DNA from 3 places in the Pseudarthrobacter cellobiosi genome. Region 3 is predicted to be linked to each of the others. Evidence: predicted binding sites of a transcription regulator. Region 3 holds the regulator's gene; each other region holds the start of a gene.
The links. The regulator LexA, encoded in region 3, represses DNA repair genes until DNA is damaged. The targets are predictions, from matches to a motif close to TCGAACANNTGTTCGA.
Positions count from the first base shown of each region.

Region 1 (4,006 bases), on a different contig from region 3:
CCCATGGTCCAGAGCTGCACAGCCTTGGTGCGGTGCCGGCCGTTGAACTCGAAGCCCAGCTGGCCCAGGACCGTTTCCAGCCCCTTGGTGTCCGCGGCCCTGACTTCGGCGAAGTTGTAGCCAGCCGGCTCGGCCACCTGCGGGAGCGTGGCCAGTTCCATGGGATAACGACGGCGGCCGGGGGCCATAGGACCACCAGCAACAGTGCCAGCGGCACCAGTGCCGGTGCCGCCGTCGGAAGCATCATCCAGCCACTTGGCGCTCTGTTCCTCCAGCCAGATGAGCGAGCGCATGGCGTCGACGGCGGTGCGCTCCACGTCCGACTGGCGGAAGACGTCGTTGAAGATCTCCAGCGACACCGGGCCGCTGTACCCCGCCCGGACCACGTGGCCCATGAACTTGGCGAGCTCGAACTGGCCCTCGCCCGGGAAAACGCGGTAGTGCCGGCTCCAGGAGAGGACATCCATGGAGAGCTTGGGGGCGTCTGCCACCTGGACGAAGAAGATCTTGTCCGGGTTGAAGGCCTCGATGGGGGCGGTGTCCCAGGTGCGGGACAGGATGTGGAAGGAATCCAGGCAGGTGCCCAGGCTGGGGTGGTCCACGGCTTCCACGAGCTTGTGAGCGTGCTCGTAGTCGTTGACGTACTTGCCCCAGGCCAGGGCTTCGTAGGCAACCTTGACGCCGTGGTCCCCCGCCAGCGCCGCCAGTTTGTCGAGCTGTTCCACCCGGAGGTCGTCGCTGTCGATGCTGGCGGTGGCCACGTTGGAGCAGACCAGGATGGTGTCCATGCCCAGCCGCGCCATGAGCTTGAATTTGGCTTCGGCGCGCCGGAGGTTGGCGGCCAGGAGGTCGTCGGACACGCTGTCGAAGTCGCGGAACGGCTGGTAAAGATCCAGCGTGAGGCCAAGGTCGGCGGCCATCTTGCGGACGTCCTCGGGGGTGAGCGGCGACGTAACCAGGTCCTGCTCGAAGATTTCGATCCCGTCAAAGCCGGCGATGGCGCAGGCCTGCATCTTTTCCTTCAGGGTGCCGGAGAGGCAGACTGTGGCGATTCCGGTGCGCATCAGGCCGCCACCTCTTCCTTGGCTACGAGCTCCAGGAAATGGCTGCGCATGCGGTCCGCGTCGGCGTCCAGCCCGGTGAAAATCCGGAAGGAATCCGCCGCCTGCCCTACGGCCATGCGGCCGCCGTCCAGGACCTCGCAGCCCTTGGCGCGGGCTCCCAGGACCAGCTCCGTTTCGATGGGCCGGTAGACGATGTCCGCCACCCAGTGCCGCGTTTCCAGCAGGTCCAGGTCCAGCGGGACGCCCGGGTGGGCGGCCATGCCCACGGGCGTGCAGTGCACCAGACCGTCGGCCAGCGGCATCAGCTGCGGCAGCTCCACCGTCGTGCGAGCTGTGACGGTGCTGCCCGGGAAGAAGCCGGCCAGCTCTGCGGCGCGTGCCGCGCAGCGGGCGGGGTCCACGTCCACCAGGTCCAGCGCCTTCACGCCGGCGGTGAGCAGGGCGTAGGCGACGGCGGAACCGGCACCTCCCGCGCCAAGCTGGACGACGCGGTCCAGCCGTGCGCCCCGGAGGCCGGAGGCGAGCGCGGCGGCGAAGCCGGAGAAGTCGGTGTTGTGGCCGATGAAACGGCCATCCTCGATGACGACGGTGTTGACGGCGCCGAGCCTGAGGGCATCCGGCGAGACCTCATCCAGGTGCGCCAGCACAAGCTGCTTGCACGGATGGGTGATGTTCAGGCCGTTGAAGCCCAGGCTGCGGGCACTCTTGAGCAGGTCCCCCACGGCGTCGCCGGAAAGTCCGAGCTCCAGCAGGTCAATGGGGCGGTAGAGGTAGCGCAGGCCCTGCACATCGCCTTCGCGTTCGTGCATGGGGGGAGTGAGGGACGGCATAACGCCGTCGCCGACCAGTCCCACAAGGTAGGACTCAGTTCGATTGCTCATCCGGGCAGCTCCTTTGATACGGCACCCGGCGGGCGGCGGCGCTCAAGGCGTCCGCGGCGGTCGGGTGATAGGGATTACAGTACAACACTTGTTCACTTCTCGCACGCATGTTCTACATACGAACATCTTCGAGTTTTTACCGTTGCGGCAAGCGCGCGGCCAGCTCGGCCGCGGCGTCCTGCAGCAGGGGCACATGGGCCAGCAAGGCTTCGATGCTGAGGCGGAACACGGGAACGGCGGTGGCCAGGGAGGCGAAGGCGTGACCCTGCGAATTGAGCAGCGGCACGGCCACGGCGCGCATGCCGCTCTCGTTCTCCTCGTCCATCACGGCATACCCCTGCCGGCGCACCTTCTCGATTTCGGCGCGGAAAGCGGCACGGTCAGTGATGGTGTGTTCGGTGAGGGGTTCCAGCTCGAGCTCCTCAATCAACGCTTCACGCTCCGCATCCTCGGCAAAAGCCACCAGCGCCTTGCCCACGGCTGTAGCATGCAGGGCGCCCAGATGCCCGGGATCGCTGGTGACACGGAAGGTCTGCGATCCGTCCACCTTGTTGACGGTGAGGTGATGGTGGCCGTCGCGGACGCTGAGGATGGTAGCCTCCCCCGTCTGCTCGGTCACGCGGCGCAGGACCGGCAGTGCCGTGCCGGCAAATCCGTGATGGTTGGAGACCCGCTGTCCCAGCTGGAAGATCCGCAGGCCCAGGTGGTAGCGGCGGCCGTCCGGCTCATAGTCCACAAATCCGTCCCGCGTCAGGGATCCCAGCAGGCGGTAGGTGGTGCTGAAGGGGAGGTCGGCGCGGCGCGAGATCTCCGCGGCGCTGGCGCCACGCGGCTCGTCACCCAGGAGGACCAGCAGGCCCAGGGCCTTGCCCACCATGTCCGTACGGTCACCCTTGGGCGTCTTTGGCTCAGCGGCGACGTCATTGGGCGCTGTGGTTTGATTCACACTCATAGGTCGATATTGCCACATCGTGGCAACTATTTCTAGATGGTGATTATTTTCTTGACAAGTGACTGCGCTCACAGCCATCATTGCTATATCGCACAAGTAGCTCCCACCATGTGGCTACTCGTCCGGGTCTTTCAACGGACTCCAGCCGCACCGCACCAAGCCTCCACTCAGGCAGCTGCGGCTGCGACCCTCCAGATCCATCCGCGACAATGTCGTCACATCTAAGGAACTCCATGAGCCAGACACTTCCGTCCGCCGGGCCGGGCACTGTTGCCCCGGCAGGGACGCCAAAGAAAGCAGCCCTCGCCAGCTTCCTGGGCAGCGCCGTCGAATACTACGACTTCTTCATCTTCGGTTCCGCGGCCGCCCTGATCTTCCCTACGGTGTTCTTCCCGGACGCCGGGGCCAACGCGGCCGTTATGTCCTTCGCCACTTTCGGCTTTGCCTACGTGGCGCGGCCCTTCGGCGCCGTCATCCTGGGCCACTTCGGTGACCGCGTGGGCAGGCGGAAGGTCCTCATGTTCACGTTGCTGCTGATGGGTGCCTCGACGTTCCTGATCGGCTGCCTCCCCGACTTCAACACCGTGGGCTGGTGGGCTCCGGCCCTGCTGGTGCTGGCCCGGCTGTGCCAGGGCCTCTCCGCCGCAGGTGAGCAGGCCGGCGCCTCGTCCATGACACTGGAACACGCACCGGACAACCGCCGCGCCTTCTTCACCTCCTGGACCCTCACCGGCACCCAGGGCGGACAGATCCTCGCCGCGCTGGTCTTCATCCCCGTACTGGCCCTTCCGGACGAGATCAAGTACGGCATCGGCTGGCGCATTCCGTTCTGGCTCAGCGCAGTGGTAGTGCTGGTGGCATTCTTCATCCGCCGCACGCTGCACGAACCGCCGGCCTTCGCGGAAGCCCAGAAGACCGCCCAGATTTCCAAGCTGCCCGTTGCCGACCTCCTCAAGGACCACTGGCGCGATGTGCTCCGCGTGGTCTGCTGCGCTTTCATCGCCGCAGTCTCCACTGTGTTCGGCACCCTGGCCATCACCTACGCCAAGACCGTGGCAGGGGTGGACGGCACCACCACGCTCTGGCTGGTAGTCGGCGCCAACCTGGTG
Region 1 is NZ_JAMXBK010000017.1:125,349-129,354, forward strand. It holds gene NG701_RS03500 (bifunctional sugar phosphate isomerase/epimerase/4-hydroxyphenylpyruvate dioxygenase family protein) at 1-1,064, opposite strand, end outside; gene NG701_RS03505 (shikimate dehydrogenase) at 1,064-1,945, opposite strand; gene NG701_RS03510 (IclR family transcriptional regulator) at 2,082-2,897, opposite strand; gene NG701_RS03515 (MFS transporter) at 3,131-4,006, shown strand, end outside.
Region 1: NG701_RS03505 (shikimate dehydrogenase) is a predicted target of LexA. The motif match lies at 2,045-2,060, and genes of this name have one in related genera.

Region 2 (4,006 bases), on a different contig from region 3:
CAGCTGGCCGCCATCCGCGGCCATATTTTGGGCTGCGTCACACAATGACTGGCTGTCTATGGTCTCATCGAGCACGGCCGCTGGGATGCGAAGTGTCGCTGCAACTTTCTCGGCGATTTGCGCCGCCAAAAGTGGAGGCACGGCGTTCCCGACCTGATGGTACTGCTGAGTCCGGGAGCCAGTAAAAAAATAGTTATCCGGAAACGTCTGCAACCGAGCAGCCTCCCGGACTGTCAGACTTCGCATTTGGCTCGGGTCTGGGTGGATATAGTAATGACCGTCCTTTGCGATGTGAGATACGACTGTCGTGGACGGCTTATCGGCCAACTGCACTCGGAATCTGTCAACGAATGGCGTGTTGGCCTTTCCGATGTTCTTGTGCTCTGGCTGCAAGCTGCCCGGCAGGTCATCCAGCTTCGGGGCCCGCCCTAGCCGCGCCGCCTCCGCCGCGAGAAAACCGTATCTCTTAATGTCTTCTGACATATGCGACCTGGTGTGATGAAGCGTTACACCGCCCACTTGCGGATCCAGTATCCACTTCTGATACGCGGACTCCGGCGCCGGCGCAACGTAATTGCCTAGGAACGGTCCACCCGGGATCAACTTCGTTGGTTTGACTAGCGCTGGTTCGGCGACGAATCCACGGCCGAGAATGGCAGTGACTTCGTGCGTCAATATTGTCCACGCCAGCGGGCTGTCTTCTCGAGCGGGAGAGATCGTTGAACGAAGAGATGGGAGGTCACTGATCGCGTCGCTTACGGTTACCTGGTCCTTAGGTTCCAAGAAGACTCGTGACGTCCGCTCCAACGCATCAGCACGGATCCCCAGAAGTATGACCCGATGGCGCTTCTGCGGGATCCCATAATCCTCTGCGTGGATGACGAAATCCCTTGGGTTCAGTTGACCAACGGGCTCATCGACAACAAGCGAACGAACCTCATATTCGACTCCCGGCGATGGCTCGGAAAGATCACTCATGATGAGATCGAAAGTCTGGTCGCCTTTGTTCGTTGAGGAAAGTAGGCCTTTGACGTTTTCCATCACAAAAACGGTCGGACGGAATTTTTCGATGATGTGAAGGTATTCCTTGTAGAGGAAATGCTTGTGATCGTTCTCAAACTCTTCGTCGTGTTTCCGCCTAGAGCGTCCGGCCAAGGAGTAAGCCTGACATGGAGGGCCCCCGATGAGTACCCAGTCATCTGTCGGAGAATCCAAGGACTCCGCCAAGGCGTTTCGGATGGTCCCGTCTACCAATGTCCGGTTATCTTCACCCAACTCGACGAGGTGGACTTCACTCCTCGCGCGGGCCAGCGCATCGCTGACTACGGGATCCGTCGAAAAATCCTCCCAGGGCAACTCCCCCTGGATGTACCTGTAGTAAGCCGAAGGTACTCCTGCCCCCCGTTTCATTATTCGGTAGGCAGTCCGAAGAAGCAGCGTTCCGTGAGCGTACTTGTTCATCTCAAAGGATGCGACTGTTGTGAAGACTGGGCGCCCGTCCTGCTCGCCGACGCTAGAGAACCCTTCGTTCAGGCCGCCGGGTCCGGCAAAGAGGTCAACTATCGGAATCATGGGCGCTGCTTTCAAAGTCAATCTCGCAAATATCTGTTCCTAAGTTACCAGGCAACGGCCGAAAGCCTTGTATCAGCACCAAGCTGGCATGCCGCGACGGAAGGTGGGCTCACGGCCTGCTTTTGACCGCTAACGGGGTCGTTGAAGGCTCGTGCAGTAAGCCAAGATGGCCATCGGTCCTGAATGACGGACACGGCCCTGCTGAGGAACTCCATGCTGGGGTGCCGCCGAACAGCCCGGATCCCTGCAGGCGAGCCTACGGCGAACATCCCCAAATGGTCGCTATCGCCGGCATCGACTCGATCGCCGGATCAAGCGGCTGCCCCGTTCGCTTCCTATCACTGCTCGCACGAGGACCTCACGGCCGGGTCGGATTCGCAGGAGCCGTCCGTGGCGCCCACTGCGGACCGTACTTCCGCTTTCTCACTGCTTGAGCGTGCGCAAAGTCGAACGAATGTCCGTCCTCACGAGTACACTGAAATAAATCGAACATATATTCGAATAAGGGTGTGTTGTGGGCGTTATTGTCGGTCCCCGCGTGATAGATGCGGGCGTGTCTTTGTTGTCGGTGCTGATCTCACCGGTGCCGGTGGCTGCTGGATTCCCGTCGCCGGCGCAGGACTATTTTGACGGCCGGATTGACCTGAACGTGCACCTGATCAAGGACATCACCAGCACGTATGTGGTGAGGGTGTCCGGGGACTCGATGGAAGGCGCCGGGATCAGCGACGGCGATGAACTGATCGTGAACCGGGCGCTGGAGCCGCGTGACGGGTGTGTGGTCGTCGCGGTCCTGGACGGGGAACTGACCATCAAGCGGCTGCGCATCACGCCAACCGGCGTGGTGCTACAGGCAGAGAATCCCGCCTACGCGGACATACGGGTACCGGCGCTCTCGGACCTGGTCATTTGGGGCGTGGCCACCAGGTGCCTTCACCATGTCTAGGCCGGCTGTGATGCGGAGGATGCAGCAGATCGCGCACGTGGACGTGAACTGCTTCTACGCGTCCGCGGAGCGGGCCTTCGACCCGTCTCTGGAGGGCCGGCCCGTGATTGTGCTGTCCAATAACGATGGCTGCGCCGTCACTCGCTCCCCTGAGGCCAAGGCCCTGGGCATCCCCATGGGCGAACCGTGGTTCAAGATCGCACCCCGGGCCAAGGAATGGGGACTCGTCGCGCTCTCCAGCAACTACGAGCTCTACGGGGACATCAGCGCCCGCGTGATGGAGCTCCTGGGCCGGTACTCGGCCTGGTTGGAGGTCTACAGCATCGATGAGGCCTTCCTCGGCGTCAAGGGAACCCCCGACGAACTCCTCACGCTCGGCCGGGCCATGAAGACGGCTGTCCGGCGGAACGTCGGCGTGCCCGTCTGCGTCGGGATCGCCGGCACCAAGACCCTGGCGAAGCTGGCGAACAAGTGGGCCAAGAACAACCCCGGCTTCGGCGGGGTCTGCCACTGGGACTCCGTCCCAGCCGCTGAGCGGGATTCCCTGATGGGGCGCCTGTCTGTGGTGGAGATCTGGGGCGTCGCGACCCGGCTGACCAAACGCCTGAACGTGATGGGTATTTTTTCGATTCTGGATTTGTCCCGGGCGGATCCGGTCATGATCCGGGACCGGTTCTCCGTGGTCATGATGCGCACCGTCCTGGAACTGCAGGGCACACCCTGCATCCCGATGGAGGAAGAACGGATCGGGAGGGACCAGCTGATCTTCTCCCGCTCCTTCGCCGCCCCCATCACCACCGCCGCCGGGATCCGGCAGGTTATGAGTGTGTACGGGCAGCAGGCCTCCGCCCGGCTGGCCAAACACGGTCTGCAGGCCAAAGTCCTCACCGCGTTCGCCGGCACCTCACACTTCAACCCCAAAGACACCTCCTACCCCTCCGTCTGCATCCCGCTGCCGATGCCCACCGCGGACCCGGTGATCCTGACCAAGGCCGCCCACGCCCTCCTCCCCTACATCAACGAGGGTGTCAGATACGCCCGTGCCGGGATCATGGTCACCGACCTCCGCCGCACCGGCAACCAGGCACCCCTTGCCCTGTTCGAGAACCCGCACGAGGAACGCCACGTCGGAACCCTCCTCGAAGACGTCACCCGCCGCTACGGCCGCGGCTCCATCGGCCTCGGCCACGCCGGCATCCGCGGCGGACCGGACTGGGCCATGAAACGGGACATGCTCTCCCCCCGCTACACCACCCACTGGGACGAACTCCCCCTCGTCAAGGCCGCCTAACCCCACCCGCACGACCGCACCGGCAAGTCAGCATCACGAAAGAACGAAATCATGACCATCACCCACGAAGCCCCCACCCAGACCACCGACGTCCAGGTCCGGCTCGACCCGTCAGGTAACCCCTTGGCCATCCGTCACGACGGACGGATCTGGCTGGTCGACCCCGCCACGGATTCCCAGCACTGGTACGGACGGGA
Region 2 is NZ_JAMXBK010000019.1:101,075-105,080, reverse strand. It holds gene NG701_RS05220 (DNA cytosine methyltransferase) at 1-1,572, opposite strand, end outside; gene NG701_RS05215 (LexA family protein) at 2,087-2,518, shown strand; gene NG701_RS05210 (Y-family DNA polymerase) at 2,511-3,809, shown strand; gene NG701_RS05205 (hypothetical protein) at 3,861-4,006, shown strand, end outside.
Region 2: NG701_RS05215 (LexA family protein) is a predicted target of LexA. The motif match lies at 2,058-2,073, and genes of this name have one in related genera.

Region 3 (4,006 bases):
TGGCCGGCGTGCCCAACGGGCTGCTCCCGAATGGCCTCAACGACGAACAGCTGGACTGCGTGGACCAGCTGCGTGAGGCCTGCCGCGCTGCCCTGTCCGACTCCAAGGGTGACGGCAGCCAAACGGCCGACGGCGGGCGGCAACTAGCGCGCTCACGCCTGATGCTGATCCTCGAACTGTGTGAACGGCTGATCGTGGCCCGGGAAAACCGTGAAGTAGTGTGGTTTTCCCGGGCAAGTTCCTTCGACCCGCAACAGGGCTATGCGCAGCCCGACGAGTCTGCGCCGGCCTTGATCAACATCGCGCCGCTCAGCGTTGCCGGCAAGCTCCGCGAAGGGCTGTTTGCCGGCCACACCGTGGTGCTGACCTCAGCGACGCTTGCCATCGGCTCAGCCTTTGAACCGGCCGCCGGCGGTTTGGGGCTGGTGGGGGAGGGCGCACCGAGCTGGACCGGGATAGACGTCGGGTCACCCTTTGACTATCCCAAACAGGGGATCCTCTACGTCGCGGGGCACCTCCCCAAGCCAGGCCGCGGGGCGTCGCCGGAGGCCCTCGATGAACTTGAGGCGCTGATCCGGGCGTCCGGCGGCGGCGCCCTGTGCCTGTTTTCGTCGCGGCGTGCCGCTGAGGAAGCCGCGGAGGCGATGCGTCCCCGGCTCGGCCTCAGCATTCTCTGCCAAGGCGACTCCACCATGACGGCACTGGTGAAGCAGTTCGCGGACGAGCCAGATACCTGCCTGTTCGGCACCATGTCCCTGTGGCAGGGTGTTGATGTTCCGGGCGGATCATGCCGGCTTGTGGTGATTGACCGCATTCCGTTCCCGCGGCCGGATGATCCGTTGATGACCGCACGGTCCCGCGCCGTTGCGCAGGCCGGCGGAAACGGCTTTATGGCGGTATCGGCGACCCACGCGGCCATCCGCCTGGCCCAGGGCGCGGGAAGGCTGATCCGTTCCACCGGAGACAAAGGCGTGGTGGCCGTGCTTGATTCCCGGCTTGCCACCGAGCGCTACGCCGGATTCCTCCGCGCCGCGCTGCCGCCGTTCTGGCCCACCACGGACCGGAAGACAGCGTTCGCAGCGCTGGAAAGGCTGGCCGGGAAAGGCGCCTGACTGAGCGCGGACCCTGCGCGGGTCCTACAAGCCAGAGCCCGTCCTAGCCAGCGCGTGAAGCGCCAGCTGGCATCCTATAGCGACCGCAGTACCGAGACGACCTTGCCCATGATCGTGGCGTGATCGCCCAGGATGGGCTCGTACTGGGTGTTCTGCGGCAACAGCCACGTGTGGCCATCGCGCTGGCGGAAGGTCTTGACGGTGGCTTCGTCGTCCAGCAGTGCCGCGACAATATCGCCGTTGGAGGCGTCTGCCTGCCGTCGGACCACTACCCAGTCGCCGTCGCAGATGGCAGCGTCCACCATGGAGTCGCCAGCCACGCGCAGCATAAAGAGCTCACCTTGGCCCACGAGCTGCCGAGGCAGGGGCATCACGTCTTCCACAACCTGATCAGCAAGGATGGGCCCGCCGGCCGCGATCCGGCCCACCAACGGCACCATCGCGGTGTCCATGGCAGAGGGAAGTTCGGTGACCGTCCCGCCGATGCCGTGCAGGACTGAGGGCTTGGTTGTCCCGTTCGCCTTAGGGGACCCGCCGTCAAGCGTCAACGGCATCAGGACTTCCATGGCGCGCGGACGCTTGGGGTCCCGGCGAAGGTATCCCAGCTTCTCCAGTTGCGAGAGCTGGTGGGTCACGCTCGACAAACTCGCCAGGCCCACGGTGTCACCGATTTCACGCATCGACGGCGGATAGCCGTTTTCATTCACCGAGCGCTGGATGGTTTCAAGGATCTTCTTTTGGCGGGCGGTGAGCCCCTTGGGAGTCCGTGGGGGTTGGCGGCGCTGCGGTGTCGCCTTGCCCTCGGCGGCTGGTGCTGCCATGTTCGCCAATGCCTTTCGGTTGCCCGGCTCCGCTCCGGCCGCTGGTGCCTGGAACGCCCCGGGGCTGGTGTCGGAGTTGATTGTCAGACCCTGCTGATCAACTACAGAGGTGGTTGTTCTTTCATCCAAACGTAGGCCAGCCACAGGGCTTTTTCAAACATTTGTTCTAGCGAGTCTCGACAATATTCGTTGATAAGTGCTAAAAATGAAGAAGCAAAGTTCGAACATGTGTTCTACTCGTTGCTTGCGGATTCGAATATTCGAATTTATGGACGGCTCAGGCCGGTACCGGCAAGTGGACGCGGAGGGCGCGCCGGGCAGCACAGTATGGTCCAGGAGGGCTCATTTCATGTCAGCTTTATCTGCTTCGCAGGACTCGCGTCCGCAGTTCATTTCCGTGCAGGACCTCACCTCGCGGCAGTGGTCCGCACCCGTTTCGACGTCGGGTTCGGCGCCAAGGCAGCGCAGGGAACCGTTGCCGCCGCTGCGCCTGACCCGCAGGGGCCGGATTGTCTTCATCGGCATCCCGCTGGTGATTCTTGCCGCAATCCTGCTTTCCCTGGCAGGTTTCCTCAACGCCCCGGCAAAGGCCGCCGATTCTGCCGCCGACCTGTCGCTAACGCCAACAGTCTCGGTCACGGTGCAGGCCGGCCAGTCACTCTGGGCCATCGCCAGTACCGTTGCGCCCGAGCGTGATCCCCGTGATGTCATCGCGGATATTGCCCAGTTGAACAACCTTTCCGCCGGCGGCGTTGTCCCCGGACAGCAGCTCTTCGTCCCCACCAGGTAAAGAGCCTGCGGGCTCGGGCGTGTGCCGCCGCAGGCCGTCACATTTTCCGGCCGTCTGCTTCGGACCTAAACTGTTCAGGTGAATGACCAGCTAGAGCGTCTGAACAGACTTCCCCTCCGGACCAACCTCCGCGGACTGACCCCGTACGGTGCCCCGCAGTTGGATGTACCTATCCTGCTGAACGTCAACGAAAACACCCATGGCGTCCCGGCGGACGTCCGGGCCGCGATCAGCGTGGCCGTGACGGAAGCCGCGGCGGGCCTCAACCGCTACCCGGACCGTGAGTTCACCGAACTCCGGGAAGCGCTGGCCGAATATCTCGGCCACGGTCTGGATGCCACCAACATCTGGGCGGCCAACGGGTCCAACGAGGTCCTCCAGCAGATTCTCCAGGCCTTCGGCGGACCCGGGCGGACGGCCCTGGGATTCCCGCCCACGTACTCCATGTATCCGCTCCTGGCCAGCGGCACGGACACCGGGTACATCGTCGGGCAGCGGGCCGACGATTACGGGCTCAGTGCCGAGTCGGCCGCGTTGCAGGTCAAAGAGCTTCAGCCCAACATCGTTTTCCTCTGCTCGCCGAACAATCCCACCGGCACTGGGCTGGGCCTGGACGTCGTGGAGGCCGTCTACGAGGCCGGCGAGGCCAGCCATACCATCGTCATCGTTGACGAGGCCTACCACGAGTTCGCCCACGACGGAACGCCGAGCGCCCTTACGTTGCTGCCCGGCCGGGAGCGCCTCATTGTGTCCCGCACCATGAGCAAGGCGTTCGCCCTCGCGGGCGCCCGCCTGGGCTACATGGCCGCCGCTCCTGAAGTCACGGACGCACTGCGCCTGGTCCGGCTGCCGTACCACCTTTCGGCCATCACCCAGGCAACAGCCCTCGCCGCCCTGCAGCACCGCACTGCGCTGATGGCCGACGTCGAGGACATCAAGGAGCAGCGCGACCGCATCGTCTCGGAACTCACGCGAATGGGACTCAAACCTGCCGCCTCCGATTCGAACTATGTCTTCTTCGGCGGCCTCGACAGCCCGCATGACGTCTGGCAGCGGCTGCTGGACGACGGCGTGCTGATCCGCGACGTCGGCATCCCCGGCCACCTGCGTGTCACGGCGGGAACTGAGACGGAGACCACAGCCTTCCTGACGTCGCTGGAACGCATCCTGGCCAGCCAGGCCAGGCTGCCCGCCTAAACTTGAAGTATTGGCGCCGCCGCGCGCCGGCACATCTCCTTCGCTTTCGCATCACTGACTTCGCCTAAAGGACATATGACCATGAG
Region 3 is NZ_JAMXBK010000018.1:43,788-47,793, reverse strand. It holds gene NG701_RS03945 (ATP-dependent DNA helicase) at 1-1,112, shown strand, start outside; gene lexA (transcriptional repressor LexA) at 1,187-1,933, opposite strand; gene NG701_RS03935 (LysM peptidoglycan-binding domain-containing protein) at 2,283-2,723, shown strand; gene NG701_RS03930 (histidinol-phosphate transaminase) at 2,802-3,920, shown strand; gene hisB (imidazoleglycerol-phosphate dehydratase HisB) at 4,002-4,006, shown strand, end outside.